DNA from 2 places in the Streptomyces sp. NPDC015242 genome. Region 2 is predicted to be linked to the other one. Evidence: riboswitches for the same ligand, from Rfam matches in the RefSeq annotation. Region 2 holds a riboswitch; the other holds the start of a gene.
The links. A riboswitch is a leader RNA that binds a small molecule or an ion and turns the genes downstream of it on or off. The one in region 2 is predicted to bind glycine.

Region 1: linked by a shared signal. The riboswitch ahead of gcvP (aminomethyl-transferring glycine dehydrogenase) and the one ahead of gcvT (glycine cleavage system aminomethyltransferase GcvT) in region 2 are both predicted to bind glycine.

What each region holds. Positions count from the first base shown of each region.
Region 1 is NZ_JBIBUF010000001.1:9,203-24,636, reverse strand. It holds gene ACF07N_RS00110 (CPBP family intramembrane glutamic endopeptidase) at 32-832, opposite strand; gene ACF07N_RS00105 (glutamate-cysteine ligase family protein) at 901-2,418, opposite strand; gene ACF07N_RS00100 (hypothetical protein) at 2,968-3,552, shown strand; gene ACF07N_RS00095 (DUF5999 family protein) at 3,952-4,158, shown strand; gene ACF07N_RS00090 (LacI family DNA-binding transcriptional regulator) at 4,368-5,402, shown strand; gene ACF07N_RS00085 (endo-1,4-beta-xylanase) at 5,700-6,764, opposite strand; gene ACF07N_RS00080 (carbohydrate ABC transporter permease) at 6,821-7,585, opposite strand; gene ACF07N_RS00075 (carbohydrate ABC transporter permease) at 7,660-8,658, opposite strand; gene ACF07N_RS00070 (extracellular solute-binding protein) at 8,665-9,957, opposite strand; gene gcvP (aminomethyl-transferring glycine dehydrogenase) at 10,266-13,151, opposite strand; glycine riboswitch at 13,329-13,424, opposite strand; gene ACF07N_RS00060 (PRC-barrel domain-containing protein) at 13,538-13,915, shown strand; partial or broken gene ACF07N_RS00055 (DNA polymerase IV) at 13,831-15,393, opposite strand.
Region 2 is NZ_JBIBUF010000002.1:264,546-279,979, forward strand. It holds gene ACF07N_RS06645 (hypothetical protein) at 1-100, opposite strand, end outside; gene ACF07N_RS06650 (TetR family transcriptional regulator) at 216-854, shown strand; gene ACF07N_RS06655 (thioesterase family protein) at 967-1,827, opposite strand; gene ACF07N_RS06660 (alpha/beta hydrolase) at 1,972-3,207, shown strand; gene ACF07N_RS06665 (trimeric intracellular cation channel family protein) at 3,098-3,772, opposite strand; gene ACF07N_RS06670 (ABC transporter ATP-binding protein) at 3,893-5,188, opposite strand; gene ACF07N_RS06675 (ABC transporter ATP-binding protein) at 5,185-6,267, opposite strand; gene ACF07N_RS06680 (ABC transporter permease) at 6,264-7,274, opposite strand; gene ACF07N_RS06685 (ABC transporter substrate-binding protein) at 7,365-9,131, opposite strand; gene ACF07N_RS06690 (ABC transporter permease) at 9,140-10,138, opposite strand; gene ACF07N_RS06695 (enhanced serine sensitivity protein SseB C-terminal domain-containing protein) at 10,479-11,279, opposite strand; gene ACF07N_RS06700 (enhanced serine sensitivity protein SseB) at 11,463-12,251, opposite strand; gene ACF07N_RS06705 (AAA family ATPase) at 13,165-13,833, opposite strand; glycine riboswitch at 14,056-14,155, shown strand; gene gcvT (glycine cleavage system aminomethyltransferase GcvT) at 14,254-15,423, shown strand.

The DNA.
Region 1 (15,434 bases), on a different contig from region 2:
ACGGCGGTGCCGTACGCCCCTGCCCGGTGCCTCACGCCGTGGGCAGCCATCCCACCTTGCCCGCCAGCAGCCCGTAGCCCACGAACGCCCCGATGTCGAGCAGCGAGTGGGCGACCACGAGCGGGCCGACGCGGCCCCAGCGGCGGTAGAGATGGACGAAGACGACGCCCATCACGAGGTTCCCGACGAACCCCCCGATGCCCTGGTAGAGGTGGTAGGAGCCGCGCAGGACGGAACTGCCCATCAGCGCGGCCGTCGGCGTCCAGCCCAGCTGGCCCAGGCGGCGCAGCAGGTAGCCGACGACGATGACCTCCTCCACGACGGCGTTCTGGATCGCGGAGAGGATCAGCACCGGGTACTTCCACCACACGTCGGGCAGCGCCTCGGGCACCACGGTGAGGTTGAAGCCGAGCCCGCGGGCCGCCAGGTAGAAGGCGATGCCCGTGCTGCCGATGACCGCCGCGATCGCCGCCCCGCGGCCGAGGTCGGGCCAGGGCCGGGTGCGGTCGAAGCCGATCGTGCGCAGACTCGCCCGCTCGCGCAGCAGGAAGTGCGCCACGAGCGCCACGGGCACGAGGGCGGTGGTGATCCCGAAGAGCTGCCAGGCCAGGTCGAGCCAGGGCCGGCCGGGAGCGGCGGAGGCGTTCATCGTCGCCGCCTGGTCCTTCAGCCCGCCCGGCCTGGTCACCGACCCGACGAAGCTGATCAGCGCGGAGACCCCGCTCGCCCCCAGGGACAGGGCCAGGACGAGCAGCGTCTCGTTGCGCAGCATCCGCCGCGAGAGCCCCTGCTCGGGGATGGGACCGCCCACCGGGCTCGCCTCCGCGTGCACACCTGCCTCCACTTCACCGATCTGTCGGATCAGTATGGCGGCAGCGGGCGGTCGCCCGGCGGGCGCGGTCAGCCCAGCGACACCGGCTCGGGCAGCCCCACCGGCCAGGTGTGTACCGGGTCTCCCTTGTGCATCAGCTCGCGGTAGCGCCGGGTGGTGGCGGCCAGCGCCTCCTCCCGGGCGAGGCCCGCGTCGAGGGCCTGGTGGAAGGTCGCGGACTGCCAGGTCGCCCCGTTCGTCCGGCGGCGGCAGCGCTCCTCGATCACGCCCAGGTACAGGTCCCGGTCGGCCGGCTCGACGCCCCAGGCGTCCAGCCCGGCCTCGGCGAGGGGCAGCAGTTCGTCCCGCACCAGGCTCACGGCGTCGACCTCGGTGGTGCCGCCGTGCCGGCCGCGCCGCGGCCAGGTGAAGCGGGCCTCGATGCCGTCCTTGCACGCGGCGTCGAAGTTGGCGGCGGCCGCCTCGAAGGGCAGCCGGGTCCACACCGGCCGGGCCTCCTCGGCGAGGGCGCGGACGACGCCGTAGTAGAAGGCGGCGTTGGCGACGATGTCGACGACCGTGGGGCCGGCGGGCAGCACGCGGTTCTCCACGCGCAGGTGCGGGACGCCGTCGGCGACGCCGTAGACCGGGCGGTTCCAGCGGTAGATGGTGCCGTTGTGCAGGACGAGTTCGGCCAGGGACGGGGTGCCGCCCCGGCCGATCACCTCCAGCGGGTCCTCGTCGTCGCAGATCGGCAGCAGTGCCGGGTAGTAGCGCAGGTTCTCCTCGAACAGGTCGTACGCCGACTCCACCCAGCGCTCCCCGAACCAGGTGCGCGGGCGGACGCCCTGGGCCTGCAGCTCGGGCGGCCGGGTGTCGGTCGACTGCTGGAACAGCGGGGGCCGCGACTCGCGCCACAGCTCGCGGCCGAAGAGGAACGGCGAGTTGGCGCCGACGGCGATCTGCGCGGCGGCGACCGCCTGGGCGGCGTTCCACACGTCGGCGAACCGGCCCGGGGTGACCTGCAGATGCAGCTGCACCGAGGTGCAGGCGGCCTCCGGCGCGATCGACTTCGAGGTGCAGGTGAGGTGCTCGACGCCGTCGATGTCGAGGGTGAACTCCTCACCGCGGGCGGCCACGATCTGGTCGTTGAGGAGGGTGTAGCGGTCGACGTCGGAGAGGTTCGACGACACGAGGTCGTCCCGGTCGAGCGTCGGCAGGATGCCGATCATCACGATTCCGGCGTCGACCTCCGCGGCTTTCCGGTCGGCATATGCCAGCGACGTACGGAGTTCCTCCGCCAGCCGGTCGAATACCCGGTCTCCCAGACGATGGGGAGGGATGTTCACTTCGAGGTTGAACATGGCGAGCTCTGTTTGGAAATCGCGGCTCGCGATCCGTTCGAGGACTTGCCCGTTCAACATTTTCGGCATGCCGTCGGCGCCCGCCAGATTCAATTCGATCTCGAGCCCCATGAGGTTCTTCGGACGATCGAACCGCTTCTCCGCCAGGAGTCGCTCCAGGCCCGTCAGACACTGACGGAGCTTGTCGCGGTAGCGCTGGCGATCGGACAGGTCGAACCGCCCTGCCACGACCTTCTCCCCCATGGAAGCTTCCTCCTCGGATGGTGCGGGCCGGGATCCATGCCGCCGGGCTCCCGGTCAGGTGGAGGATGCCCAGCGAATGCGATCGATAACGTCCCGGACGGCCGTGACGACCGCTACGCTGGTCCTCTGTGACCGGTGGCACATTCACCCGGCATGACGCGCGGCAGCACTATCGGGTACGGCGAACTCGTGAAAAACGCCGACGAGAACGGGCCGACCGGTTCGCGCGCATTCCCCGAGGTCATCGCCGCACACCACCGCCTGGAACCGGGATAATATTCGCGTATCGCCGACCGAATGTACCCTTGTTCTACTCACCGGAAACGGCTAGGCGAAACACAGTCTGAACCCGTGTCGTATAAACTCCGCGAACAAGGCAGAAGGTTGGCGCCCGCGGTCGACGGGTCCTGCCGTCGAGGCGACGTTCGGCGGACTCCACCCCCCTCTCTTTCACGACCCCGGCCCCTGCCTCTCTGACCCTCGTGAGCTGACAGCGCCGTCCGCCCCCGCCCTCGCGCCACCGTGCCTTTGAATGTGAGGCGACCCACCATGCCGCTGCATGTCCCTCCGGCTCCCGCGCCCGCACTCCGTTCCGTCCTGACTGCGCTCTCCTCTCCCACCGCGGTCCGTGAAGCCCGAACTCCCGCCCTCCTGCGCAGCCAGGGGCCCGCCACACCCGAGCTCCCCCTGCCCGTCCACGTCCTCGACCGGGTCACCGCCGAGGGCGTGTCCGCCACCCGGCTGGCCGGGTGGCGCTTCCTGATCCGTTGCGGCGACCGGTCCCTGGCCGCCGCGGAGACCATGCTGACCCCCGACGGCTGGGCCTTCTCGCACTTCTTCGAGGGCCCGTACATCGCCTCCACCGAGCGCGCCCTGCGCCAGGCCGAGACCATGCCGCAGGCCTACCAGCCCCGCCTGCTGTCGGTACCCAGCCTGTACATGCTGACGCTCTGGCTGCACGAGGACAGCACCGCCGACGGTGCCGCCGGCCACCCCGCCGCCACCGACCTGCTCGTCCCGCTGGCCCCCGCGCCTCCCGGCATCGCGGCCCACCGCCCGCACCGCGTCGCCGAACTCCTCCCGGTGCTGACCCACCGGGCGACACCCACCCGGCTGCTCGGCTCACCCGCCTGAGGCACCCCGCCGGAACCACCTCACCGACCCCGTCGCCGGCCATCGGCGGCGGGGTCGGCGCGTCACCGCCACCTGTCCGCTCCTCCGAGCGCGGTGCAGCTCCTACGAGCCGGTGGCGCGACCGCCCCGACCGGACTAGCCCCATCCGACCACGGCGAACCACCCGAAGTGACAGTCCAGTTGGGCTGAACCGTCCGCGCGGGTGATGCGTCATGAACCTGTGAGAAGCGGTGCGGCGAAATCCCTGCGGATCGACGCCCGTGGGGCAACACTGGGTTCCGACGACTTATCACAACGGGGGCGGCCATGAACGACACGTCCAGCCGCGCGACAGACACCACGACCGACTCATCGAACTCCCTCTCCTCGTCCACCATGACAGAGCGAAAGATCCCACCCATGTGCCAGCACCAGACACCGTGCCCGTCCGCCGAATCCGCCGACCGGGAATCCGCCCGCCTCGTGGCGCACCACCCGGAGCAGGGCTGGAGCCTGCTGTGCAACGGCGTGCTGCTCTTCGAGGACACCGGTGAGCTCCTGCCGGACGGCAGGATCATCGCCCCGCACCGCCCGTCGGCGGGCAGCCAGGTGGTGACGGCGGCCTGAGGGCAGCCGGGGCGGGACGAGCCCGCCCGTGGACATGAGGGGCCGGCCGCAGGAGACGCTGCGCACCGGCCCCGACGCGTGTCCGGGGCCGGTCACCCTCGGTCATCGGCGGTGACACCCCTGTCCCAGGCCGGGTGGCTTCCCACGACCGCCCACTGTCCGGAAGACTCCTGGCAGTTCGCGCGGTCACGTCGACGGAGGTGGGGGCAGTGCCGGCACGCGAGGCGGACGCCGGGGGCAGAGTCACGATCACGGAGATCGCCCGGCGGGCGGGCGTGTCCGTGCCGACCGTGTCCCGGGTCGTCAACGGCCGCTCCGACGTCTCACCGCAGACCCGGGCCCGCGTCGAGGACCTGCTGCGCCGCCACGGCTACCGCAAGCGCCCGGCGGCCCCGGGCGTCCGGGCCGGCCTGATCGACCTGGTCTTCAACACCCTCGACAGCCCCTGGGCCGTGGAGATCATCCGCGGGGTGGAGGAGGTCGCGCACGCGGCCGGGGTGGGCACGGTGGTCTCCGCCCTCCACGGACGGTCGGGGGACGCCCGCGAGTGGATGCGCAACCTGCGGGCGCGGGCCTCCGACGGCGTCGTCCTCGTCACCTCGGCCCTGGAACCCACGCTCCACGAGGAACTGCGGATCCTCGGCGTGCCGCTGGTCGTCGTCGACCCGGCGGGCTCCCCGGCCCTGGACGTGCCCACCATCGGCGCGGCGAACTGGTCCGGAGGCCTGGCGGCCACCGAGCATCTGCTGTCCCTCGGGCACCGCCGGATCGGGCTGATCGCCGGCCCGCCGCGACTGCTGTGCTCCCGGGCCCGGCTGGACGGCTACCGCGCGGCACTGGAGGGCGCCGGCGTGCCGCCCGACAGCTCCCTCGTCGCCCCCGGCGACTTCCGCCCCGAGTCCGGCTTCGCCGCCTGCAACCTCCTGCTCGACCTGCCCGAGCCGCCGACCGCGGTGTTCGCGGCAGGCGACCGGATGGCCCTGGGCGCCTTCGAGGCGCTGCGCCGGCGAGGGCTGCGGGTGCCGCAGGACATGAGCGTGGTCGGTTTCGACGACCTCCCGGAGGTCCGCTGGTCGTCCCCGCCCCTGACGACGATCCACCAGCCCCTCACCGACATGGGCAAACTGGCCGCCCGCACGGTGCTGCGCCTCACCCACGACGAACACCCGGACCCGCCCCGGGTGGAGCTGGGCACGCACCTGGTCATCAGATCCAGCACGGCCCCACCGGCGGCACGGCGCTGACCGGCCCGGCCGGACCGGGCCGTCGGTTCACCGCACCGCATCGCATCGCATCGCACCGCATCGCATCGCACCGCCCCGGAACGACGCCACACGGAGCACGACCGGGCCGGGTGCGCCCGCCCCCCTCCCGGCGGACTCACCCCAGCCCGGTCACGCCCCCGGCCGTCCCCCGTCACGTCCCGGCCGTGCTCCGGTGATCACGCCGCCGCCCCGGCGGGCGCGACCGTCCGTTCGTACGGCACGGACCGGCGACCGCGTACCCGAGGGGCACCCGGCTGCCGGACCCGCGTGGCCCGGCTACCTCCCCCCGAGCGCCTCCCGCAGCGCGAAGTACGCCGGCTTCGGGCGCAGCTCCTCGTCCCACGGCAGGGCCGCGCCCTCACCCGGGAAGAACGCCGGGATCCACGAGTACTTGTCCGTGTAGTCCCAGAGGGTGATTCCGACGCACCGGCGTACCGCGAGGCACGCCTCGGTCAGGTCCCGGTACCACTCGGCCTGCTCCGCCAGCTTCTCCTCGGTCGCCGGCAGCTGCATCCGCACGTCGACCTCGGTGAGCGTGGTGTCGAGGCCGAGCCGGGAGAAGCGGCGCAGGTTGTCCTCCAGGGTCGTGGGATAGCCGTACTGGAGGGCCAGATGGGCCTGGAAGCCGATGCCGTGCAGCGGGACGCGCTGTGCCTTCAGCTCCTTGGCCAGCCGGTAGTAGGCGTCGCTCTTGGGGCCTATCCCCTCGATGTTGTAGTCGTTGAGGTACAGCTTCACGCGGGGATCGGCCTCGTGCGCCCAGCGCAGGGCGTCGGCGATGTAGCCGGGGCCGAGGGTCTTGTAGAACACCGACTCGCGGTAGGTCCCGTCCTCGTTGAACGCCTCGTTCACGACGTCCCAGGCGAAGACCTTGCCCCGGTAGTGCCGTACCTCCGTCTGGATGTGCTTCTTCAGCACGGCCCTCAGCTCCGGGGCCGTCCACTCCCGCTCGGTGAGCCAGCCGGGCAGCTGGCTGTGCCAGACCAGGGTGTGGCCGCGCACCTTCTGCCGGTTGGCACGCGCGAGGTTCACGATCTCGTCGCCCTGGGAGAAGTCGAACACGCCCTGCTGGGGCTCGGTCGCGTACCACTTCATGCCGTTGCCGGGGGTGATCTGGTCGAACTCGCTGCCGAGCAGGGCCGTGTACGGCTGGTCGGTCAGCTCGGGGTTGTCGGTGGCGCTGCCGAAGTACCGGCCGTGCCGCTGGGCCAGTTCGGCCAGGGTGGGCTGCCGGTCACCGGCCTGCCGGTCGTCGGCCCGGGCGGGCGAGCCGGCCGCGAGCCCGGCCGCGACCAGGAACGCGGCGGCGGCACCGGCGAGTCTGAGACGGTTCTTGCGCATGTGGTGCGACTCCTCACGACGGTTGGGTGGGCAGAGCCGTACGTCCGCGGCGCTGGTCAGCCCTTCGTGGCGCCGGCGGTGAGGCCGCCGACGAGCTGGCGCTCGGCGACCGAGTAGAAGGCGAGGGCCGGGACCATGGCCAGGACCAGGTAGGCGAAGACCTTGGCGTAGTCCGCCGAGTACTGCCCCTGGAACTGCTGGACGCCGATCGGCAGCGTCCACCACGTCGCGTCGGTGAACACCAGCAGCGGCAGGAAGAAGTTGTTCCAGCTGGTGACGACGGCGAGCACCGAGACGGTGCCGAGAGCGGGCCGCGCCATGGGCAGCAGCACCCGCCAGAAGAAGCCGAGGGGACTGCACCCGTCGAGCGTGGCCGCCTCCTCCAGCTCGCCGGGGATCTGCCGGAAGAAGCCGCGCAGGATGATGATGGTCATCGGCAGTCCGAAGGCCGCCTGCGGCAGGATCACCCCGAGCGGGTTGTCCAGCAGTCCCAGGGACCGCAGCAGCAGGAACAACGGCAGCGCGGCGACCGCGAACGGGAACATCAGCCCCATGGTGAACAGCGTGAACAGCAGCTCCCGGCCGCGGAAGGCGAACCGCGCGAAGGAGAAGGCCGACAGCGCCGAGACGGCGACCACGAGGACGGTCGTCCCGACGGCGATCAGCGTGCTGTTGCCGATCAGCCGCCAGAAGTCGCCCGAGGCGAGGATGCCCGTGTAGTTGGACGTCACCCACGACTCGGGCAGCCCGACCGGGTTGCGGGACAGTTCGTCCGTCGACTTGAACCCGGACAGCGCGGCGTAGAGCAGGGGCACGGCCATGACCGCGCCGACGACGACCAGGACGAGGTGCAGGCTCCACAGCTTCCCGCCCCCGCGGGACTTGCGACTCACCGTCACTTTCCGTCACCCCGCATGGTGGTGGTGGCTCCTTCGAGGTCGCGCCGCAGCACGAACCGCTGGTAGGCGAGGGCGAAGACGAGGCTGATGGCGAACATGACGACGCTGATCGCGCTGGCGTAGCCGACCTGGTAGCGCTTGAAGCCGTACTGGAACATGGTCACGGCCATCGTCTCGGAGTGGTGGTCGGGGCCGCCCGCGGTGGTGACCCACACCAGGTCGAAGAGCTGGATCGACCCGATGACCGACAGGAAGACGCTGATGCGCAGGGTGGGTGCCAGCAACGGCAGGGTGACGTTGCGGAACCGCTGCCAGGGACCCGCCCCGTCGATCAGCGCCGCCTCGGTGAGCTCCTTGGGCACGGCCTGGAGCCCGGCCAGGTAGAGCATCATGTGGAAGCCGAAGTACTTCCACATCATGACCAGGAACAGGGTCGCCATGACCGTGGACGGATCGGCGAACCACTCCCCGCCCACACCCTCCAGCCCGATCCGCCCGAGGACCTGGTCGGCGAAGCCGTCGTCCGGGGCGAAGATCATGCCGAACAGGATCCCGGTGATCGCCTCGGACAGGACGTAGGGGGCGAAGAACAGCATCCGGTAGACCGCCCGGCCGCGCATGCGCTGGTTGAGCAGCACGGCCATGGCGAGCGCGAACGGCAGCTGCAGGGCCAGCGACAGCACCACCAGCACCAGGCAGCGCCACAGGTCGCCGAGGAACACGTCGTCCTCGAACAGCCGGGTGAAGTTCTCGCCGCCGACGTAGTCGGAGGGCATGCCGAAGCCGCCCCACCGGAAGAAGGCGGCGTACAGGGCGAACAGCATCGGCAGCAGCACGAGCCCGATGAACAGCACCAGGGCGGGCAGCTGGAAGCCGGTGGCGGTCAGCCAGTTCAGGGCGCGTCGCCGGGACCGGCCCCGGGCGCGGTCGGCGGCCGGGGGCGGCGGACCGGTGTCGGAGCCGGTCCGCTCGTCCGGCAGGAACGTGGACGTCATCGCCGGCTACTGCTCTTCCTTCGCGGTCTTCGTGACCGACTGCGCGACCTGCCCGGGCGACTTGGAGCCCGATATGAGCGCGGCGACGCTGTCGTTGACCTCCTGGCCGACGGCCGGCGCGTACGCCTGGTCGAGGTAGAGCTGGAAGCCGGTCGCCTTCTTCAGCTCGGCCTGCACGGCCTTGATGTTGGGGTCGGCGATGGCGCTCTCGGCCGCCGGGACCACGGGCAGGACCCCGGTCTTCTTCACCAGCTCCCGGTCGGTGGCCTCGGACGCGAAGAACTTCAGGAAGTCGACGGCCGCCTGAGGGGCGCCCCGGCGCAGCGCGTGCCCGCCGCCCCCGCCGAACACCTCGGTGATGGCGCCCCGGCCGCCCTCGATCGCGGGGAACGGGAAGAAGCCGAGGTCCTTGCCGAGGCCCTTGCCGGCGTCGGCCTGGACCACGGGCGCCCACTGGCCCATGAGCTCCATGGCCGCCTTGCCGTTGCCGACGCTGGCGGCCTGGCCGGTGGGGCTGGAGTAGGCGGCCCCGAGGAAGCCCTTCTGGAACGGCTGGAGGCCGACGAGCTCCTGCAGGTGCTCGCCCGCCTCGACGAAGGGCTCGCCGGTGAAGTCCTTGTCCTCGTAGGCCTTCTGCAGCGCTTCGGCACCTGCGGTGCGCATCGCCAGGTAGGCCCAGTAGTACATGCCGGGCCACTTCTCCTTGCCGGCCAGGGCGAGGGGGGTGATCCGGGCAGCCTTGAGCTTGCGCACGGCGTCCAGGAAGCCGCTCCAGGTCGTCGGGGGCTCGCCGATGCCGGCCTTCTCGAAGTGCGCCTTGTTGTACCAGAAGCCGATCATGCCGATGTCGAAGGGAATGCCGTACGCCTTGTCGTCGATCAGGTACGGCTCCCGGGCGACCGGCAGGAGGGCGTCTCCCCAGGGCTTGGTGCGGTCGGTGAGGTCCTCGACGAGCCCGGCGTCGACCTGCTGCCGCAGGACCCCGCCGCCCCACGTGTGGAAGATGTCAGGCAGCTTCCCGGAGGAGGTCAGGGCTGTCATCTTCGACTTGTAGGCGTCGTTCTCCAACTGAACGATCTTGACTTTGACCTTGGGGTTCTGTGCCTCGAACTTGCGGGCCAGGGCGGCCCAGACGCTCTTGGTGGGTTCGGTGGTGGAGATGTTCCACCATTCGATCGTGGTCGTCCCGGACGACCCCCCGTCCGAGTCCCCGCCGCATGCGGTCAGTGCCGTCGTCCCCAGGCCGGCCGCGGCGGAGGCCGCCAGGAAGCTGCGGCGGGACAGTGCCGGGTCGCCCATCATGCGCTCCTCGAAAGTTTCGAATGAGATCCAGAAAGCTGCGTTGATGCCGCACCCTAGAGACAGCGGGTAAACGGTGGCAACCCCTTGTACACGGTGAATCTTTTCCTGACCCGGGGTGGACAGGACTAGACCGAAACATTCGGGAGGTGAGGCGAACTTTACGGAGCCGTGGATCACCTTGCGGACCCACGACCGGCAGCCCGGACGACCGATACCGTCCCGGGTCTCTCACCAGGCGTTTCCTTCCCGGCCATGCGAAAGGGGCCCCGCAAAGCGGAGCCCCTTCGGTCGGCCGGACCGCCGGATCAGTCTTCGTAGGCGTCCAGCGGCGGGCAGGAACAGACCAGGTTCCGGTCACCGAAGGCCTGGTCGATACGGCGCACCGGCGGCCAGTACTTGTCGGCGACCGAGACCCCGCCCGGGAAGACCGCCTCCTCGCGGCTGTAGGCGTGCTCCCACTCCCCGGCGAGCGCGCCGGCGGTGTGCGGCGCGCTGCGCAGCGGGTTGTCCTCGGCGGGCCACTCACCGGACCCGACCTTCTCGATCTCCGCCCGGATGGCGATCATCGCGTCGCAGAACCGGTCCAGTTCGGCCAGGTCCTCCGACTCGGTTGGCTCGATCATCAGCGTCCCGGCCACCGGGAACGACATCGTCGGCGCGTGGAAGCCGTAGTCGATGAGCCGCTTGGCGACGTCGTCGACGCTCACGCCGGTCGCCTTGGTCAGCGGCCGCAGGTCGATGATGCACTCGTGCGCGACGAGCCCGCCGGGGCCCGTGTAGAGCACCGGGTAGTGCGGCTCCAGCCGCTTGGCCACGTAGTTGGCGCTGAGCACCGCCACCTGCGTGGCCCGCTTCAGCCCCTCGCCGCCCATGAGCCGGACGTACGCCCACGAGATGGGCAGGATGCCGGCCGAGCCCCAGGGCGCCGCCGAGATGGGCCCGACGCCCGTCTCCGGGCCGGCCTCGGGCTGCAGCGGGTGGTTGGGCAGGTAGGGCGCGAGGTGCTCGCGCACGGCCACCGGGCCGACGCCGGGACCGCCGCCGCCGTGCGGGATGCAGAAGGTCTTGTGCAGGTTCAGGTGCGAGACGTCGCCGCCGAAGTGACCCGGCTTGGCGAGCCCGACCAGCGCGTTGAGGTTGGCGCCGTCGACGTAGACCTGTCCGCCGGCCTCGTGCACCTGGGCGCAGATGTCGGCGACGTGCTCCTCGAACACGCCGTGCGTGGACGGGTAGGTGATCATCAGCACGGCCAGCTCGTCGCGGTGCTGCTCGATCTTGGCGCGCAGGTCCTCGACGTCGATCTCGCCGTCCTCGGCGGTCTTCACGACGACGACCTTCATGCCCGCCATCACCGCGCTCGCGGCGTTGGTGCCGTGCGCGGACGACGGGATCAGGCACACGGTCCGCTGCTCGTCGCCGTTGGCCCGGTGGTACCCGCGCACCGCGAGCAGACCGGCCAGCTCGCCCTGGGACCCGGCGTTCGGCTGGAGGGAGACCTTGTCGTACCCGGTGACCTCGGCGAGGCGGTCCTCCAGCTCGTGGATGAGCGTGAGGTAGCCCTGGGCCTGCTCGGCGGGCGCGAAGGGGTGCAGCTGCCCGAACTCGGGCCAGGTCACCGGCTCCATCTCGGTGGTCGCGTTGAGCTTCATGGTGCAGGAGCCCAGCGGGATCATGCCGCGGTCGAGCGCGTAGTCCCGGTCGGCCAGCCGGCGCAGGTAGCGCAGCATGGCCGTCTCGGAACGGTGCTGGTGGAAGACCGGGTGCGTCAGGTAGTCGTCGGTGCGCAGCAGCGCGTCCGGAAGCCCGTCCTCCGTGGCGGCGTCCAGGGCCTCGATGACGCCCTCGACACCGAAGGCGGCCCATACGGCCCGCACCTGGGCCCGGGTGGTGGTCTCGTCGCAGGCGATCGAGACGTGGTCGGCGTCGACGAGACGCAGGTTGACGCCGTTGTCCCGGGCGGCGGCCACGACCTCGGCGGCCCGGCCCGCGACACGCGCGGTCACGGTGTCGAAGAACGAGCCGTGCACGACCTCGACGCCGCCGTTCGCGAGCCCCGCGGCGAGGACGGTGGCGTACCGGTGGGTGCGCCGCGCGATGCCCTGCAGGCCGTCCGGACCGTGGTAGACGGCGTACATGCCGGCCATCACGGCGAGCAGCACCTGCGCGGTGCAGATGTTGCTGGTCGCCTTCTCGCGGCGGATGTGCTGCTCACGCGTCTGCAGCGCCAGCCGGTAGGCCTTGTTCCCGTCGGCGTCCACGGAAACGCCGACGAGCCGCCCGGGCAGGCTGCGCGCCATCTTCTCCTTGACCGCCATGTAGCCGGCGTGCGGTCCGCCGAAGCCCATCGGCACGCCGAAGCGCTGGGTCGTGCCGACCGCGATGTCAGCGCCGAGCTCGCCGGGCGACTTCAGCAGCGTCAGCGCGAGCAGGTCGGCGGCGACGGTGACGACCGCGCCGAGTTCGTGGGCCCGGTCGATGACCGGCTTGATGTCCCGCACGGCACCGGAGGCGCCCGGGTACTGGATCAGCACGCCGTTGATCTCGCGCTCGGCGACGTCGGCCGGGATGCCGCCGGAGAGGTCGGCGACGACGACCTCGACGCCGGTCGGCTCCGCCCGGGTCTGGATCACGGCGATGGTCTGCGGCAGCGCGTCCGCGTCGACCAGGAACAGGCCCTTCTTGTTCTTGCCCATCCGCCGCGACAGCGCCATGGCCTCGGCGGCCGCGGTGCCCTCGTCGAGCAGGGAGGCCCCGGAGGTCGGCAGCCCGGTGAGGTCGGCGACCATGGTCTGGAAGTTCAGCAGCGCCTCCAGCCGCCCCTGCGAGATCTCCGGCTGGTACGGCGTGTAGGCGGTGTACCAGGCCGGGTTCTCCATGACGTTGCGCAGGATGACCGGCGGGGTGAACGTGCCGTAGTAGCCGAGCCCGATCATGGAGCCGAGGACCTGGTTGCGGTCGGCGAGCGAGCGCAGCTCGGCGAGCACCTCGGCCTCGCTGCGCGCACCGGGCAGGTCGAGGGCCTCGGCGCTCTTGATGACGGCCGGGACCGCGGCGGCGGTGAGCTCGTCCAGCGAGCCGTAGCCGACCTGCGCGAGCATCTTGGCCCGGGCCTCGTGGTCGGGACCGATGTGGCGCTGCTCGAAGGGCACTGCCTCTTCGAGTGCGGAGAGCGGAATGCGATGGGCGGTCATGGGCGGAGGCCTCCTGGTCTGACACGACCTTCGAGGGGCACCACGGCGCGGGTACCCGGACGGCCTCCCCCTCTGTCATCTCAACCTGAGAGCTTCACCGGATCGCCCGAAGGGTCCCGGCTTTCACCGTCGGTGAGAGCGGAAGCCGTCGACACCCGCTCTGCTTTCCAGAGTGACCTCGTCCGTGCGGTACGTGTGCCTGAGAGATTCCGGGGAGGATTTGCTCCTTCGGCGCCTCCGATGGTGTCCGGAGGACTCTCCCGCACGGGGTCAGCAGCCGTTGCCAGAGTACCAGCGAGGTCAACGCACGAACCTTCGAGTGGCCGCCTCCTCGATTGTGCCGTTTTGTAGTGCTTACGGATGTGTTGCGAGCCTGTGGAGGTCCCGTGCGTACCGACATCGATCCGCGCAACCTGATCGGCCGCAAGGCATTCGACCGCAACGGAACCAGGATCGGCACCATCGACGAGGTCTACCTCGACGACGCCACCGGCGAGCCGGAGTGGGCTGCCATACGGACCGGCCTCTTCAGCAGGGACGCCTTCGTCCCCCTGGAGCCCAGCGAGCTGATCGACGGCGCCCTCCACGTCCCGTTCGAACGCGCCCTGATCAAGGACGCCCCCGACTTCGGCGTGGGCCGCCACCTCTCCCCCGAGCAGGAACTCCAGCTGTACCACCACTACGGCCTGGACATCGCCGCCCCGCCCCCGCTCCCGGACCACGAGTTCGGCAGACTGGCGGGCTCGGACGAGCAGACGACCTGACACCGCCCCACGCGGAAGTCACCGGGGAACGCACGGCGACGCACGGGCAGGCGCAACCCGTCCGGACACGCCTAGCCCGGCGCGGCCCCCGACGGCGCCCCGACCGGGCCTGCCGCCCCGTCCCCGGCCTGCCCGGGTCTTCGTAACACCAGCGGCAGCGGCTCCGCCGGCTCCAGCGCGGGGTCGTCGACCCGGAACGTCCGCACCCGCCCGGGCGGCGAACCCGGCGTCTCGAACCGGACCGTGACCCGCCCCAGCCCGCTGCCCTGCACCCACCCGTGCCCGAACTCGGCGTGCCGCACGTCGTGCCCCGCGGGCCAGCGCCGCTCGGCCGGCGGCGGCTGCTCCTCGGCCCGAGCCACCGCGAGCTCCTCCACCGGCCCCGGAGCCACCCCCGCCCGCTCCCCCGCGGCCTGCGCGAACAGGTCCTCCTGGGTGTAGTCGGCGAGTCCGCTGACGCCCACCCCGAGCAGCCGCACCCCGCCCGTGGTGTCCACCGAGTCCAGCAGCCTGGCCGCCGCCTCCCCGATCACCCCGGGGTCGTCCGTCGGGCCCCGCAGCGTCTCGGACCGGGTGAGCGTGGAGAAGTCGTACCGCCGCACCTTGAGCACGATCGTCCGCCCGGACAGACCCGCCCCGCGCAGCCGCCGCACGCACCGGTCGGCCAGCCGCTGCACCTCGAGACCGACCCGCACCCGGTCGTGGATGTCCACGTCGTACGTGTCCTCCACGGACACGGACTTCGCCTCCCGCTCGGCCACCACGGGCCGGTCGTCCCGCGCCAGGGCCATCGCGTACAGCCCGTGCCCGTGCGCCTTGCCCAGCAGCCGGACCAGTTCGTCCTCGCCCGCCTCGACGATCTCCCCGACCGTGGTGATCCCGGCCCGCCGCAGATGGTCGCCCGTCGCCGGCCCGACCCCCGGCAGCGTCCGCACCGGCATCGGCGCCAGCAACGCCCGCTCGGTCCCCGGCTCGATCACCACCAGCCCGTCGGGCTTGGCCTGCTCCGAGCCGATCTTCGCGAGCATCTTCGACGCGGCGAGCCCGACCGACCCCGTGAGCCCGGTCGCCGCGCGGATGTCGGCGCGCAGCTGAGTACCCACCAGCCGCGCGGAGCTCTCGTCCCAGGCCACTCCCCCGGCCTCCAGGTCCACGAACGCCTCGTCCAGGCTCAGCGGCTCCACGAGCGGCGACAGCGCCCGCAGGAGCTCCATGACGCGCTCGCTGATCGCCTTGTAGAGCCCGAACCGCGGCACGAGGTACGCGGCGTTCGGCGCGAGCCGCCTGGCCTGCCCCATGGGCATCGCCGAGTGCACCCCGAAGACCCGCGCCTCGTACGACGCCGTGGCCACCACGCCCCGGGGCCCGAGACCGCCCACGACCACGGCCTTCCCGCGCAGACTCGGCTTGGACGCCTGCTCCACCGAGGCAAAGAAGGCATCCATGTCCAGATGCAGGATCGTGGGCGCGGTTCTCACATCTCCGATGCTCCCCCATGCCACTGACAACCAGGAGCGCG
Region 2 (15,434 bases):
CGATGACGGCACCGGCGGCGAGGGAGAAGCCGAGCGGCGCGTGGGCGACGGTGCCGAGGACGACCCCCAGCAGCAGGAGCGCGGCGACGATGAACAGCACGGAGACAACCCCCAGAGATTCGGTGAACGGTTGTAGTTACAGTTGTTCACTGACTTCCCAGTCTAGCGCCTCTCATGACTTTCCAATTCCGGAGAACAGTTGTTAACTGCATGGCATGAGTCACACCCTCGGCATCCGGCAGGCGCAGAAACAGAAGACCCGGCAGGCCCTCCTCGACGCGGCCCTGGGGCTGCTGGAGGAGCAGAGCCTGAGCAGCCTCGGGCTGCGCGAGGTCACCCGCGCCGTCGGGGTCGCCCCGACCGCCTTCTACCGCCACTTCCGTTCCACGGCGGACCTGGGCGTGGCCCTGGTCGAGGAGGCGCTGGGCAGCCTGCACCCGATGATCCGGACGACGGTGTCCGGAACGGGTGACCAGGAGGAACGCATCACGCGCGCCATCGAGCTGATCGCCCGTCACGTCGACGGGTACCCCGCCCACGTCCGGTTCATCGCCCGGGAGCGGCACGGCGGAGTCCAGCCGGTCCGGAAGGCCATACGGGACCAACTGACGCGGTTCGCCGGGGAGGTCAAGGACGAGCTGGCCAAGGACCCGGTCTCCGCGGGCTGGAGCGAGGACGACCTGCTGATGCTCGCGCAGCTCTACGTCGACCAGATGCTGATCACGGCGTCGCTCTTCCTGGAGGCGCTGGAAGGGCCGGAGGAGGCGCGCGAGGAGCGGAAGCGGGAGGTCGCCCGGGTGGCGACCCGTCAGATGCGGCTCATCGGCCTCGGCCGCCATCACTGGCTGGATTGAGCCGCACCGCACGACACCCTGGGGGCACGCCCCGCACAACGAGCGGGGGCGGCACGCCCGTTCACGCGTGCCGCCCCCGCCGGTCGCCGGCCGCACGGACGCGGCCCGCGGTTCAGCTCAGCCTGACCCGCGCCAGCTGCCGGGACTGCGCCACCAGCCGGTCGGCGCTGTCCCACACCTCCGCGTCCTCCTCCAGGAAGCCGCCGGCGAGGTTGCGCGTGGTGATCGACACACGCAGCGGACCCGGCGCCGGGCGGCAGCGCACGTGCACGGTCAGTTCGACGGTCGGCACCCAGCCCTTGAGGCCGAGTTCGAAGGCGGTGGGCGGCAGGGCGTCCACCGCGAGCAGCAGGGAGAGCGGGTCGGGGTCGCGGCCGTCCTTGAGGCCGAACCAGGCCCGCATCTCACCCTTGCCGGAGGGCTGCCCGAGGGCCCAGCCCAGGGTCGACGGGTCGAGCTTGAGCATGAGCCGGTCGGTGATCGCCGAGCTGCCGTCGACGGGGGCGGGCCCGTCCTCCGGGCCGAAGCAGTGCTCGATCGGCGGGATCGCGGGCGGCCGGGCCGTCGTCCGGACGTCGTCGGGCAGGGCGTCCAGGTCGCCGTAGGAGGCGAGCACGCGGATGCGTTCGACCTCGCGGCCCTCGTCGTCGTACTGGAAGAGCGAGGCCTGGCCCGTGGACAGGGTGCGGCCGGTGCGGACGACGTCCGTGCGGACGACCGCGGGGCCGGGCTGGGACGCGGTCAGGTAGTGCGCCGAGATCGTGAACGGGTCGGCGTGCGGCAGGGCGTCCGCGAGCGCCCGGCCGAGCACGGCCAGCAGGTAGCCGCCGTTGACGGCGCTGATGATCGTCCAGCCGGCGGAGAGGTCGATGTCGTAGACGCCGGGCGCGCGGCGGGTGAGCGCGGTGTCGCGGTCGAACTCGCTGTCGCCGATCGCGGCCCGGACGGCCGGGGCGGAAGCTGCTTCTGGCATGGCTGAACAGTACAAGAAGTGACTACTAAGCGGTAGCTTTGTACCTGGGCCGCGCATCGGCGCGGGCGTGAGACATGGGCAACTTCTTGGCGAGTGCCCGACTCGTCCGTAAACCTCGCGGCCGGTTCCGCCCTCTGTAGGGGCATGAGCCTCACCGGGACCCCGTTCCTCTGCACGCTGGCCGTGCTGTCCGTCGTGGCCCTCGTGCTGCCGCTGGCCCTCTGGTCGCGTGTGCCCGGCCCCCGGCTGCCGCGGGCCGCCGCGCGGCTGCTGATGCTGCTGTTCGCGCAGGTCACGGCCGTATCCCTGGTCTTCACGCTGGTGAACAACTCCAACGGCCTGTACGACGACTGGGCCGACCTGCTCGGCACCGGCGACCACGTGCGGCAGGCGGCCGACCTGGGCGCCGACGGCACCGGCGGCATCGCGCTGCACGCACTGCCCAAGGTGCGGCAGAGCTTCGAGCCCGCCCGGGGGCCCGGGATGCGCGCGGCCGGCGGGGTGCGCGTCACCCGGCTCGAGGGACGGGTGTCCGGCGTGACCGCCGAGGTCTACGTCTGGCTGCCGCCCCAGTACGACGACCCCGCCTACCGGCACCACAGGTTCCCGGTGGTGGAGCTGCTGCCCGGCTACCCCGGCTCGGCGAAGGCCTGGTTCGGTCCGCTGCACGCGCACGAGCAACTGGAGCCGCTGATGCGCGACGGCCGCGTCGCCCCGTTCATCCTCGTCGCGCCCCGCACCAACCTGCTGCCCGGGACGGACACCGGCTGCGCCAACGTCCCGGGCACGGTCAACGCCGACAGCTGGCTCAGCGTCGACGTGCCGAGAATGGTCACGGACAACTTCCGCGCCCAGCCCGCGCCCGGGGGCTGGGCCGTCGCCGGCTACTCGGCCGGGGCGCACTGCGCGGCCAAGCTCGCCGTCGCCCACCCCGACCGCTACCGGGCCGCCGTGAGCCTGTCGGGTTACAACGACCCGATCGGCGAACGCGGCTCGCTCGCCGCGCGGACCCCCGCGCTGCGCGACGCGAACAACCCCTGGCTGCTGCTGAACAGGGCCCCCGTCCCGCCGCGGATCGCGCTCTACGTCTCCGGCCAGCCGGGCGACGGCTACGAGGCGGGCCGGGCGCTGGAGCGGATCGCGCAGGCCCCGACGACCGTGCACGTGGTGTACGTCCCGGACAGCGCCGGCGGGCACACCATGGCGCTGTGGCGACCGCAGGTCGTGCCCGCCTTCGCGTGGCTGACGCGGGAGACCGGCGCCCGGCCCGTCACGGCAGCACGGGCTGCTCCTCCTCGCTCACCGTCGAGCGCCGGTGCCACGCCCGCGGAGCTCGCCAGTGGAACCGCATGGCGAGCAGACGCAGCACGAAGGCCGTGACCACCGCGAGGGCGCTGGTGAACGGGTTCAGGGCGTCGTAGCGGATGCACAGGGCGACCAGGGCGGAGCCGACGATCGCCGGGACCGCGTACAGGTCGCGGTCCCAGCGCAGCAGGGAGGGCACCTCGTTGGCGAGGACGTCCCGCAGCACACCGCCGCCCACCGCCGTGGTCAGCCCGAGCCCGGCCGAGGCGGTCAGGCCGAGCCCGTACTCGTACGCCTTGATCGTGCCCGCGACGCAGAACAGGCCGAGGCCCGCCGCGTCGAAGACGTTCACGGCGACCTGGATGCGCTCCACCTGCGGGTGCAGGAAGAAGACGAGGAGCGTGGCGAGCAGGGGGGTCAGGAAGTACCCCAGGTCCGTGAAGGCGGCGGGCGGTACGGCCCCGATGACCAGGTCGCGGAAGAGCCCGCCGCCCAGCGCGGTCACCTCGGCGAGTACGGCCATGCCGAACACGTCGAAGTTCTTGCGCACGGCCAGCAGGGCGCCGGAGATCGCGAAGACGAAGATGCCGATCAGGTCGAGCGTGTGCTGGACGGACGGACTGAACAGTTGCTGGAGCACGCCGACATTGTCGCCGGTGGACGCGCCGGGGGCGCCGGGGGCGTCCGGGCGCCGCCCCCGCTCATGCCCGAGGCCCCCGGTCCAGGCGGTGAACCGGGGGCCTCGGTGACGCGGACGGGGTCAGGCCTTGGCGTTCCCGGTCTCGGGGGACTCCTCGGGCCGGCAGCCGCCCTCGGCCGTGGGCTCGGCCTCCGCCGTGGGCTCGGCCTCGGCGGAAGGCGCGCCCTCGGAGCCGGCCGTACCGGAGGACGTCTCGGCGGCCACGGCGGCCGACGTCTGCGCGGACTTCTCCACGGCCGCGGCCGGCACCTGGCCGGCGGCCTGCCGCGCCTCGGTGAGCAGCACGGTGTCCTGCGGCTGCTGGTCCTCGAAGTTCTCCGGGTGGTGGCAGGCGACGCGCTGCCCGGGCCGCAGCTCCACCAGCGGCGGCTCGGTCGTCCTGCAGATCTCCGTCGCCTTCCAGCACCGGGTGTGGAAGCGGCAGCCGCTCGGCGGGGCGATCGGCGAGGGCACGTCCCCCTTGAGCAGGATGCGCTCGCTCTTGACGCCCCGGCGCTTCGGGTCCGGGATCGGCACGGCCGACAGCAGCGCCTTGGAGTACGGGTGCATCGGCGACTTGTAGAGCTTGTCGCGGTCCGCCAGCTCGACGATCTTGCCCAGGTACATCACCGCGATCCGGTCCGACACGTGGCGGACCACCGACAGGTCGTGCGCGATGATCACGTACGTCAGGCCGAGCTCCTGCTGGAGGTCGTCCAGCAGGTTCACCACCTGCGCCTGGATCGACACGTCCAGCGCGGAGACCGGCTCGTCGGCGACCACGAGCTTGGGGTTGAGCGCGAGGGCGCGGGCGATGCCGATGCGCTGCCGCTGGCCGCCGGAGAACTCGTGCGGATAGCGGTTGTAGTGCTCGGGGTTGAGGCCGACCACCGACAGCAGCCGCTGGACCTCCTTCTTCACCCCGCCCTCCGGCTCGACGCCCTGGAGCTTGAAGGGGGCGCCGACGATCGTGCCGATCGTGTGCCGGGGGTTCAGCGAGGAGTACGGGTCCTGGAAGATCATCTGCACGTCACGGCGCATGGGACGCAGGTCGCCGGTGTTGAGGTGCGTGATGTCCTTGCCCTCGAACTCGACCGTGCCGCCGGTCGGTTCGAGCAGGCGGGTGATCAGCCGGCCCATGGTGGACTTGCCGCAGCCGGACTCTCCGACGACGCCGAGCGTCTCGCCCCTGCGGACCTCGAAGTCGATGCCGTCGACGGCCCGGACCGCTCCGGTCTGCCGCTGGAGCAGGCCCTTGCGGATCGGGAAGTGCTTCTGCAGGCCGCTCACCTTGAGCAGGATCTCGCCGTCGGCGGTGTCCTTGGTGAGGGTGGGTGCGCTGGTGTCCGGTTCGCTCACCGTTTTGTCGTCGCTCACAGCTTCGGCGCAATCTCTTCGGTCCAGATACGCTCCCGCTGCTCCTGGCTCAAGTGGCAGGCGGCCCAGTGCGAGCCGCCGACCTCGGTCAGCTCGGGGCGGACCGTGCGGGTGACGTTGTCCTTCGGGATGTCCGCGTACGGGCAGCGCGGGTGGAAGGCGCAGCCGGACGGGAGGTTGATCAGGGAGGGCGGCGCGCCCTTGATCGGGATGAGCCGGTCGGTCTCCTCCCGGTCCAGCCGCGGCATCGAGCCGAGCAGGCCCCAGGTGTAGGGGTGGCGGGGCGAGGAGAAGACGTCCTCGGCGGGACCGCGCTCCACGCACCGGCCGCCGTACATGACCAGCAGGTCGTCGGCCATCTCGGCGACCACGCCCAGGTCGTGGGTGATCATGATGACCGCGGAGCCGAACTCCTTCTGCAGGTCGTGGATCAGGTCCAGGATCTGCGCCTGCACGGTGACGTCCAGGGCGGTGGTCGGCTCGTCCGCGATGAGCAGCTCGGGGTTGTTCACCAGCGCCATTGCGATCATGGCGCGCTGGCGCATGCCGCCGGAGAACTCGTGCGGGTAGCCGTCCACGCGCTTGGCGGGCTCGGGGATGCCGACCCGGTCGAGCATCTCGATCGCGCGCTGCTTGGCGGCCTTCTTGCTCACGTCGTGGTGGACGCGGTACGCCTCCACGATCTGGTGCCCGACCGTGTAGTACGGGTGCATCGCGGACAGCGGGTCCTGGAAGATCATGGCCATCTTCCGGCCGCGCAGCCGCCGCACCTCGTCGGGGTCGGCCGCGATCAGCTCCTGGCCGTCCAGCCAGACCTCGCCGGAGACGTGGGCGCGCGCCGAGCGGTGCAGGCCCATCACGCCGAGCGAGGTGACGGACTTGCCGGAGCCGGACTCGCCCACGATGCCCAGGGTCTTGCCCTTGCGCACGTCGAAGCTGACACCGTCGACCGACTTGACCAGGCCGTCGTCGGTGTCGAAGTGGATGCGCAGGTCACGGACGGACAGGAACACGTCGTCCGGGACGGACGGGGCGGTGGTGTCCGGTTCGCCGAGCGCGGCTTTGTCGAGCTTGCTCACGAGTACCTCACCCGGGGGTCGATGGCGGCGTACACCAGGTCGACGATCAAGTTGCAGAAGACGATGAAGAACGCGGCGACCAGGGTCACGCCCATCACGATGGGCAGGTCGTTGTCCTTGATGGCCTGGACCGAGTAGGCACCGATGCCCTGGAGGGAGAACACGGTCTCGGTGAGCACCGCGGTGCCGACGAGCGTGCCGAAGTCCATGCCGAAGATGGTGACGATCGGGGTGAGCGCGGAGCGCAGGCCGTGCTTGGTGACGACCGTGGTCTCCTTCAGGCCCTTGGCCCTGGCCGTGCGGATGTAGTCCTCGCTCATCGTCTCCAGCATGCCCGCCCGGGTGAGCCGGGCGTACAGCGCGGAGAAGAGGAAGGCGAGGCTGATCCAGGGCAGCATCAGGTGCCAGGCCCAGTCGGCGGGGTTCTCGGTGAACGGGACGTACTCGATGCTGTCCCAGATGGGGATCTCGTAGACGAAGAGCGCGTTGAGCACCTGGCCGGTGAAGAAGATCGGCAGCGAGACGCCGGCGAGCGCGATGAACATGGAGACGCGGTCGATGGGCCTGCCCTTGCGCAGGGCGGAGATGACACCGATGGTCACACCGGAGACGACCCAGATCACCGCGGCACCGACGGCCAGCGAGAAGGAGACCGGGATCCGCTGCTCCAGCTGCGGCCAGACTTCGATGTGGCTCTTGAAGGAGTACCCGAAGCAGGGTGCGCTGCAGTGCGTCGCCTCGGGACCGAACCGGTAGTCGGCACCCGCCACGAGGCCCTTGAGGAAGTTCCAGAACTGCTCGTAGACGGGCTGATCCAGTCCCAGGTTCTTCTTGATCGCGGCGACGGACTCGGGGTTCGCGTCCTTGCCGACGTACTGGGTGGCCAACTGATCGGCCGTCTGGCCCCCGAGGCGGGGCACCAGGAAGAAGATGGCGAAGGTGACTGCGCTGACCACCAGCAGCAACAGCACCGCGCCCATGACGCGTCGGAGGATGTACGCAGCCACAGCTGTACGGCCCCGGGTGGCCGCGGCGGGATCGTCCGCCGCGGCCACCCGGTGCCTTCACCTGCCTTTCGAAAGGTTCCGGCCTGCTGGTTACTTCGAGGAGCTCATCAGCAGGTAGTCGTACATGCCGAGGTAGGCCTGCGTGACCGTGACGTTGGTCGCGGACTGCGGCCGGAGCAGCAGGTTCTTGCGGTAGATCACCGGGACGACCGAGGCGTTGTCGAGCACCATCTTGTCGATGTCGCCCCAGGCCTTGGTGCGGGCCGCGTCGTCGGTGTTGGCGATCGCGTCCGTCAGGGCCTTGTTGATCTTCGGGTCGTCCAGCTCCATCAGGTTGTTGCCGCCCGAGGGCTTGATGGCCGCACCGTTGACGATCTGGTCGAGGAAGCCGTAGCCGGTCGGCCAGTCGGCGCCCCACGCCATCGAGAGCATGCCGAGCTTGTTCTCGTGGACGTAGCTCGGGACACCGGCGAAGTTGGAGAAGTACTTACCGGCCGGGAACTGCTTGATCTCGACGTTGATGCCGATCTTCTTCAGCGACGCCTGGACGGCCGTGGCCTGCGCGACCTCGGCGGGACGGTCCGAGCGGGCCGTGAGGATCGTGTTGAAGCCGTTCGGCTTGCCGCACGCCTTCAGCTCCGCCTTGGCCTTGGCCACGTCGCCCTTGTGACCCTCGGTCGGGTAGGCGTCGAACTTGGTGTAGCCGTTGACCGACGGGGGCAGCAGCGTGGTCGCCACGTCGCCCTTCGGCGCGCCGCCCATGGCGTCGAGCACCGACTGCTTGTCGAGGCCCCACTGCACGGCCTTGCGGCAGTGGATGTTGTCGAACGGCGCGACCTTGAGGTTCAGCGCGATGTACTGCGTGGCGCCGGCGTAGGAGCTGTCCGTCTGGTCGGCGTTCTTGCCGCGCAGCACCTTCGGCTGGGTCTGCGGGGCCACACCGGTGCCCGCCGCGTCAGCCGTGATCTTGTCGGAGAGCAGGTCGTTGTCGACCGTCACCTGGTTGACCTTGAACTTGATCGAGATCTTGTCCGGCAGGGCCTTGCGGATCGGGTCCGTCTTGGGGTCCCAGTTCTTGTTGCGCACGAGGGTGGCGCCGCGGCCCTCCTCGTAGGACTGGAACTGGTACGGGCCGGTGGACTGGATGGCCTGCACGTACTTCGCGCCGGTGTCCTTCGCCTTCGGCACGGGCGCCGTCTGCGAGAACGTCGCCAGGTAGTCGAAGTCAGCGAAGGGCTGCTTCAGCTTGAAGACGATCGTGCGGTCGTCCGGCGTCTCGATGGACTTGATGCCGTCGGCCGACTTGTCCTTGTACGGGCCCTGGTACTTGTCGCCGCCCTCGAGGTAGGCCTTGAAGTACGTCGGGCCGTTGGACAGTGCCTCGGGCGCGAAGTTGGAGCGCTCGATGGCGTACTTGACGTCCTTGGACGTCACCGGGGTGCCGTCCTGGAACTTCACACCCGCACGCAGCTTGTACGTCCAGGTCTTGGCGTCCGGGCTGGACTTGCCGAGGGACTCGGCGAGGTCCGGCACGACCTCCAGGCCTTCCTTGCCCGCCGCCGGCTTGAACGTGGTGAGCGTCCGGCCGTAGAGGCGGGAGAAGTTCTGCACCCAGCCGTAGTACGTGTTGCCCGGGTCGAGGGAGTCCGGCACGTCCGAGTGCTCGTACGTGACCGTCCCTCCCTTCTTGTCGGACGCGTTGACGATCGAGTTCAGCGCGGCGTCCTTCTTGCCGCTGCCTCCCCCGTCGTTGTCGTCACCGCCGCCGCCGCACGCGGCAGCACCCAGCGACAGTGCCAGGACCGACGCAACGCCGGCGGTCACCCTTCTCGTCTTCACCTGAGGAAGCCCCCTCATTCGATGGATCACTTGCTGCGAGGGTCGAGGGCGTCACGCAGCCCGTCACCCAGCAGGTTGAAGGCCAGGACGGTGATGAAGATCGCCAGTCCGGGCACGAACATGTACTGCGGATCAGCCGTGTAGAGATCCACAGCGTTGCTGAGCATGCCGCCCCAGGAGGCCTGCGGCGGAGCGATACCGACGCCGAGGAAGCTCAGCGCGGCCTCGAACAGGATGTTCGTCGGGATGATCAGCGTCGAGTAGACGAGGATCGGCGCGACGAGGTTCGGGAGGAGCTCCCGGAACAGGACGTACGGGCCGCGGGCTCCGAGGCTCGTGGCGGCCTCGATGAACTCCCGCTTGCGCAGGGTCATGGTCTGCGCCCGGACGATCCGGCCGATGTACGGCCAGCTGAAGAAGCCGATCACGAAGATCAGCACGCAGATGCGCAGCGACAGGCCGTCGAGTCCGAAGAACCCGTCCTGCACGGAGGCGGAGATCGAGATGGCGAACAGCAGCAGCGGGAAGGCGAGGAAGGTGTCCATCAGCCGGCTGATGACACTGTCCACCCAGCCGCCGTAGTACCCGGCGATCACGCCGAGGACGGTTCCGATGACCACCGACAGCAGCGTGGCGCCGCCGGCGACCAGCAGGGAGACCCAGGAGCCGTCGATGATGCGGGCGAGCATGTCGCGGCCGTACTGCGGGTCCACGCCCAGCGGGTGGTCCCAACTCATGCCGCCCCAGCCGCCCTTGGGAGCGAGCAGCGCGGGGTCGATGAGGTCCTGGTTGAACTTGTTGGGATCGAGGCCGAAGATCCACTGGATCGGCTTGGAGAACACCGCCATCAGCACGAGCAGCACGACGATGACGCCACCCGCCATCGCCACCTTGTCCCGCTTGAAGCGCATCCAGGCGATCTGGGTGAGCGAACGCCCTTCGATCTGGCTCTTCTTGACCCCGGAGAGCACGGCCTCGGGCTGTGCTCCGGCTTCCGCCCCGGTGGTCTCGATCGGTGCGGTCACGGTGCGATTGACCCCTCTCGGGCCGGCGATCGCCTAGCCCCTGGCTGCCGCTGTAGCGGTTTTGTTTGACTCGTACACGAGACCGACCGGCCCGCGTCTTGCCGGGAGTCTTCAACGCTTTGGCGATCAGTTGCCAGACTTGGCGGTGAAAGGATGCGTAAACGTGATGCTGTCTGGGGGGTTCCGTTATCCGGACAACGGGTAACAGGGGTCGGACGCGTCGAGCTAGGGGCATTTTAGGACATAGCCGCCTTTTTCACCCTTATCTACGCGCGAAGAGTGCGGCTGATGTCGCCTTCCGGAGGGCGTCGAACCAGTGCCGGCGGGGACTCCGGGCGGCTCAGAACCGGCCCTGGGCGGGCGGGTATCCGTAGCCGGACGCGGGGGCCTGGACGGGGGCGGTGGCGTGGGCCTCGCGGTCGTAGAACGGGCGGGCGTTCGCCCGCAACCACATGGCGACCGGGTCGTGTTCGTCGGACATCGCGACGGTGGAGACGGGGAGCCCGTCCGGGACGGCGCCGAGGGACTGCTGCATCATCGCGCGCACGGAGTCCACGGCCTGCGGCGAGGTGTCGTACACGTCCAGCCCGATGGCCAGGTACGGCGCGCCCAGCGCGGGCTGCACCCAGGCCCGGCGCAGCGAGCGGACGGCCGGGGTGCGGTGGGCGTTCTGCGCGAGCAGGGCGTAGAACTGCGGGACCTCGATGGCCGGTTCGGACAGCCGCAGCGGCCCGGCGGGCTGGCGGTCCAGGCCCGTGGCGATTCTGCGCAGGTCCAGCCAGGGGATGCCGACGCCGCCGCCGGGGGCGTGCGGGTTGAGCCAGAGGCCGTAGCGGTCGGGGTAGAGGGCGCGGGCGACGTCGAGGCCGTCGACCACCTCGTACGAGCGGTTCCAGCCGCTGGCCGACAGCTCCTGGGCGGAGGTCACGCAGGGGGCGTAGCCGTAGCCGTCGACCTCCATGCTTCCGTACTGGGCGTCCGGGGAGCCGGCCTGGCCCTGCCACAGGAGCATCCAGATCTGCCCGGTGTGCGGGGTGGCGAGCGCGCGCAGGAGTGCCTCGTAGGCGTCGTAGCGCCCGGGCGTGACCTGGCGCAGCATGTGCTCGACCTGTCCGGCCGCGGCCGTGCCGCTCGCGCTCACCTTTACCGCCCCTTCGTACAACGCCTCGACCGTGACCTAGCTTAAGCCCGCCCACCGACTCGGGACCTGACCTCGCCGGCGCGTGCGGGTCCGCGCGCGGCGCGGCGCGTCCACGTGGTGGCGCCGCACGGTGTCACGGCCCGCGTGCACGGTGTCACGGCCCGCGTTCCCGGAGCGGCCGTCCTACCGCTGGTAGAAGGGCCGGACCCGGTCCTTCAGCCAGTCGCCCACCGGGTCCTGCGCCACGTCCAGGAGGACCAGGTTGACGGGCCAGGGCGCCGGGGCCCTGGTGACGGCCCGGGTCAGCGCCTCCAGTGGAAGGGCCCTCAAGTCCCCCTCCCACTGGGAGAGTTCGACGCCGACGAACATCACGGGGTCGGCGGTCTCGATCGCCGCGAGGCAGCGGCGGGCGGTGAGCACGACGCCGGTCGCCTCGAACTCGGCGGAGGCGGCGGCCAGGAAGTCCACCGGGTCGTCCTGCCAGTCGGGCTCGAAGAGGCGGACCCGGCCGCCGCTCGCGGGGCCGTCCAGCGGGGTCCGGCCGGCCCGGCACAGGTCGGCGACCGCGGGGGGCGGCAGGGGTATGCCGACCACACCGCCGGGGTTGACGACGATCCCCGCGTGCGGGGGCAGGCCGCGGGCGAACTCCACGGCGGGGGCGATGGTGTACGACATGTGTGCGCCGACGACCTGGCGGAACTGCTCCTCGGAGCTGAACACCGGCACGTACGCCTGGCCGTCGATCTCGACGGCCGGCAGGTCGAGGGGGCCGCTGTGCGGGCCGCCGCCGCTGGGGAGCGGGACCCAGACGAAGCTCCGGCCGAGCACCTCGACGATGCGCCCGCCGGCCGCGGGTCCGGCGCCGAGGGCGGCCGAGAGCACCTCCTCCAGCTCGTTGCCGGGCCAGCCACCGTGCGGGTGGGTCTGCGTCTGCGCCGGGAGGTCCGCGGAGAAGTCCGCCGGGAAGTCCATCTGCCTAACCCCTGCCTGGAACCACTGCTGAGGCTGAAAGGCTAACGGCTCGGGGGCCGGAAGGGGCCGGGCCGGGAGGGACCGCTCACGGCTCGGGCGCCGGCCGCCGTCCCCGCGGCCCGCCGACGGGGTCCCTCGGCCGGCACACGCAGGGCGCCGCCCGGCCGCCGACCGGCGGCTGACCGGCGGCTGACCGGCGGCTGACCGGCCGCTGACCGCCCGGCTGTCCGCGTCGACGGCACCGGCCGGCACACCGCCCGCCCCGCGGGCCCCCGCCCGTCGGCTTCGCCCGCCGAGTGCGCCCACGCCCCCTGACCTCGCCGACCCGGGGCCCACCGCGCCGGGGCCCACCGCGCCGGGGCCAGCGACCTGGCCCACCGGCGTGGGCCCGCCGCTCTGAGGCCCGTCATCCGGGCCCGTCGTCCGGGCCAGCCGCCCCGGGACCGCCGACCCGGGACCGCCGACCCGGGGCGGCCAACCCTGGGCCGCCGACCCGGGGCGGCCAACCCTGGGCCGCCGACCCGGGGCGGCCAACCCTGGGCCTGTCGTCCCGGGCCTGCCGGTGCGAGGCCCGCCCGCCGGTTCGGGCCCGCCCGCCCAGGCCCGCCGCCCCCGAACCCGCCGCCCCAGGCCTGCCGGTTCGAAACCCACCGCCCCGGGCGCAGCAACCGGGCAAGCGCACGAGATCCACCCGCGGAGGCGACGCCCACCGGCCCCGGGTCGGTGGGCCCGGGTCGGCGGGGCTTGGGTCAGCGGGCCCCGGGTCGGGGGCCCCGGGCGGCGGGGGCAGGGAGTCCGGAGTCACCTGCGGGCAGGCCGGACGGGGCGCTTGCGTCGCATCCGTCGCCTCGGACTCACGGCCCGGCCGTCGTCACGCCACGTACCGCCACCCCGTCGCACAACGCAGCACCCGTCACCCCGTGAAGCCGATGCGGCGGAGCGCGTTCGCCGCCGCGCGGTCGGCGAGCACGGCCGAGCCGCAGCCGGAGGGGAGGTCGCCCTGTTCCACCGCGCGCAGCAGCCGGGCCGTCGCCGCGCGGTGGCGTACGAACGCGTAGCGCGAGACGCCGCGGCCGCGGTCGCGCTGGCCCGCCAGGGCCTGTTCGGGCGTGACGTCGAGGAGGAGCAGATGCATGCTGCCGCCCCGGCGGCGGGCCTCGCGGGCGAGCCAGCGGCGCACCCAGGCCTGCGTGCCGCAGTCGTGCACCACGATCCCCTCACCCGTGCGCAGCGCGCGGCGCAGCCCGGCGTAGTGGGCGAGACGGACGAGCGGGCGGTAGACCGCGTACGGCAGGAAGCCCGGCATGCGGCGCTCCCAGCGGTCGCGGGTGTCCTGGGAGTCGACGCGCCGGCCCGGGACGGTACGCCGCATGAGCGTGGACTTGCCGCTGCCGGGCAGCCCCGTGACCACGACGATGTCCCGGGGGCCGAACAGCAGCGCGTGCGGGCCGCGTCCGGCGCGGTCGCGCAGATCGCGGACGACCGGCGCCGGCACCGGGCCGCACACCGCCCGGGCCGGCGCGGCCGGCTGCTCGGGCAGCGCCATGCCCGTGGTCGTGGCGTACGCCCTGGTCCTGTTCACCGTGATCGTCCTCCCCTGGGGCCAGGTACGGAGTCCCATCCCCGCCGAGTGTAAAAAGAAGGTAATGCCGCAGGCCTCTCATTTCCGTACTCTTCCTGCAACAGGGCTGCTACAGGTCACCGTGTCCGGTGCGCGGGACGCGCGCACCCCCTGGGAAAGGTCCCCCTGCCGCGCCGGAAGGATGCGTGCAATGATGTGCGCGCCAACTGCATACCGGCCGTTTGAATCCGCGCGGGAGAGTTCCCAGCACCGCTGACGCTGGGGCGCCGAAGGAGCAAGTCCCTCCCTTGAATCTCTCAGGCCCCGTTACCGCGCGGGCGAGGCACATCTGAAAAGCGGGCCGCTGCCACAGCGGTCCCACCCAAGGTGCAAGTCATGGACCGGCGCGGTCATGGCGAACCTCTCAGGTTCCGATGACAGATGGGGAGGAACGCCCTCGCCCCTCATTGCCCTGGGAGACGACCGACCGTGAGCAGTACAGGAGAACTCCGTCACACCGCGCTCGATGCCCTGCATCGCTCGCTCGGCGCGACGATGACCGACTTCGCCGGCTGGGACATGCCCCTGCGCTACGGCTCCGAGCGCGACGAGCACCTCGCCGTGCGCACGAAGGCCGGGCTCTTCGACCTCTCCCACATGGGTGAGATCACCGTCACCGGCCCGCAGGCCGCCGCACTCCTCGACTACGCCCTGGTGGGCAACATCGGCGGCGTGAAGCCGGGCCGCGCCCGCTACACCATGATCTGCCGGGCCGACGGCGGCATCCTCGACGACCTGATCGTCTACCGCCTGGGCGAGACCGAGTACATGGTCGTCGCCAACGCCTCCAACGCCCAGGTCGTCCTGGACGCGCTGACCGAGCGGGCCGCCGGCTTCGACGCCGAGGTGCGCGACGACCGGGACGCCTACGCGCTGATCGCCGTCCAGGGTCCCGAGTCCCCCGGCATCCTGAAGTCCCTCACGGACGCCGACCTCGACGGGCTGAAGTACTACGCCGGCCTGCCCGGCACCGTCGCCGGGGTCCCGGCCCTGATCGCGCGCACCGGCTACACCGGCGAGGACGGCTTCGAGCTGTTCGTGAAGCCGGAGCACGCCGTCGAGCTCTGGCAGGCGCTGACCAAGGCGGGCGAGGCCTCCGGCCTGGTCCCGTGCGGGCTGTCCTGCCGCGACACGCTGCGCCTCGAGGCGGGCATGCCGCTGTACGGGCACGAGCTGACCACCGCCCTGACGCCCTTCGACGCCGGTCTCGGCCGCGTGGTGAAGTTCGAGAAGGAGGGCGACTTCGTGGGCCGCGAGGCCCTGCGCGAGGCCGCCGCCCGGGCCGAGCAGAACCCGCCGCGCGTGCTGGTCGGCCTGGTCGCCGAGGGCCGCCGGGTCCCGCGCGCCGGGTACGCCGTCGTCGCCGGCGGCGAGGTGATCGGCGAGGTCACCTCCGGCGCCCCCTCCCCCACCCTCGGCAAGCCGATCGCCATGGCCTACGTCGACGCCGCGCACGCCGCGCCCGGCACGCCCGGCGTGGGCGTGGACATCCGGGGCAGTCACGAGCCGTACGAGGTCGTGCCGCTGCCGTTCTACAAGCGGCAGAAGTAGACACTGGCCAC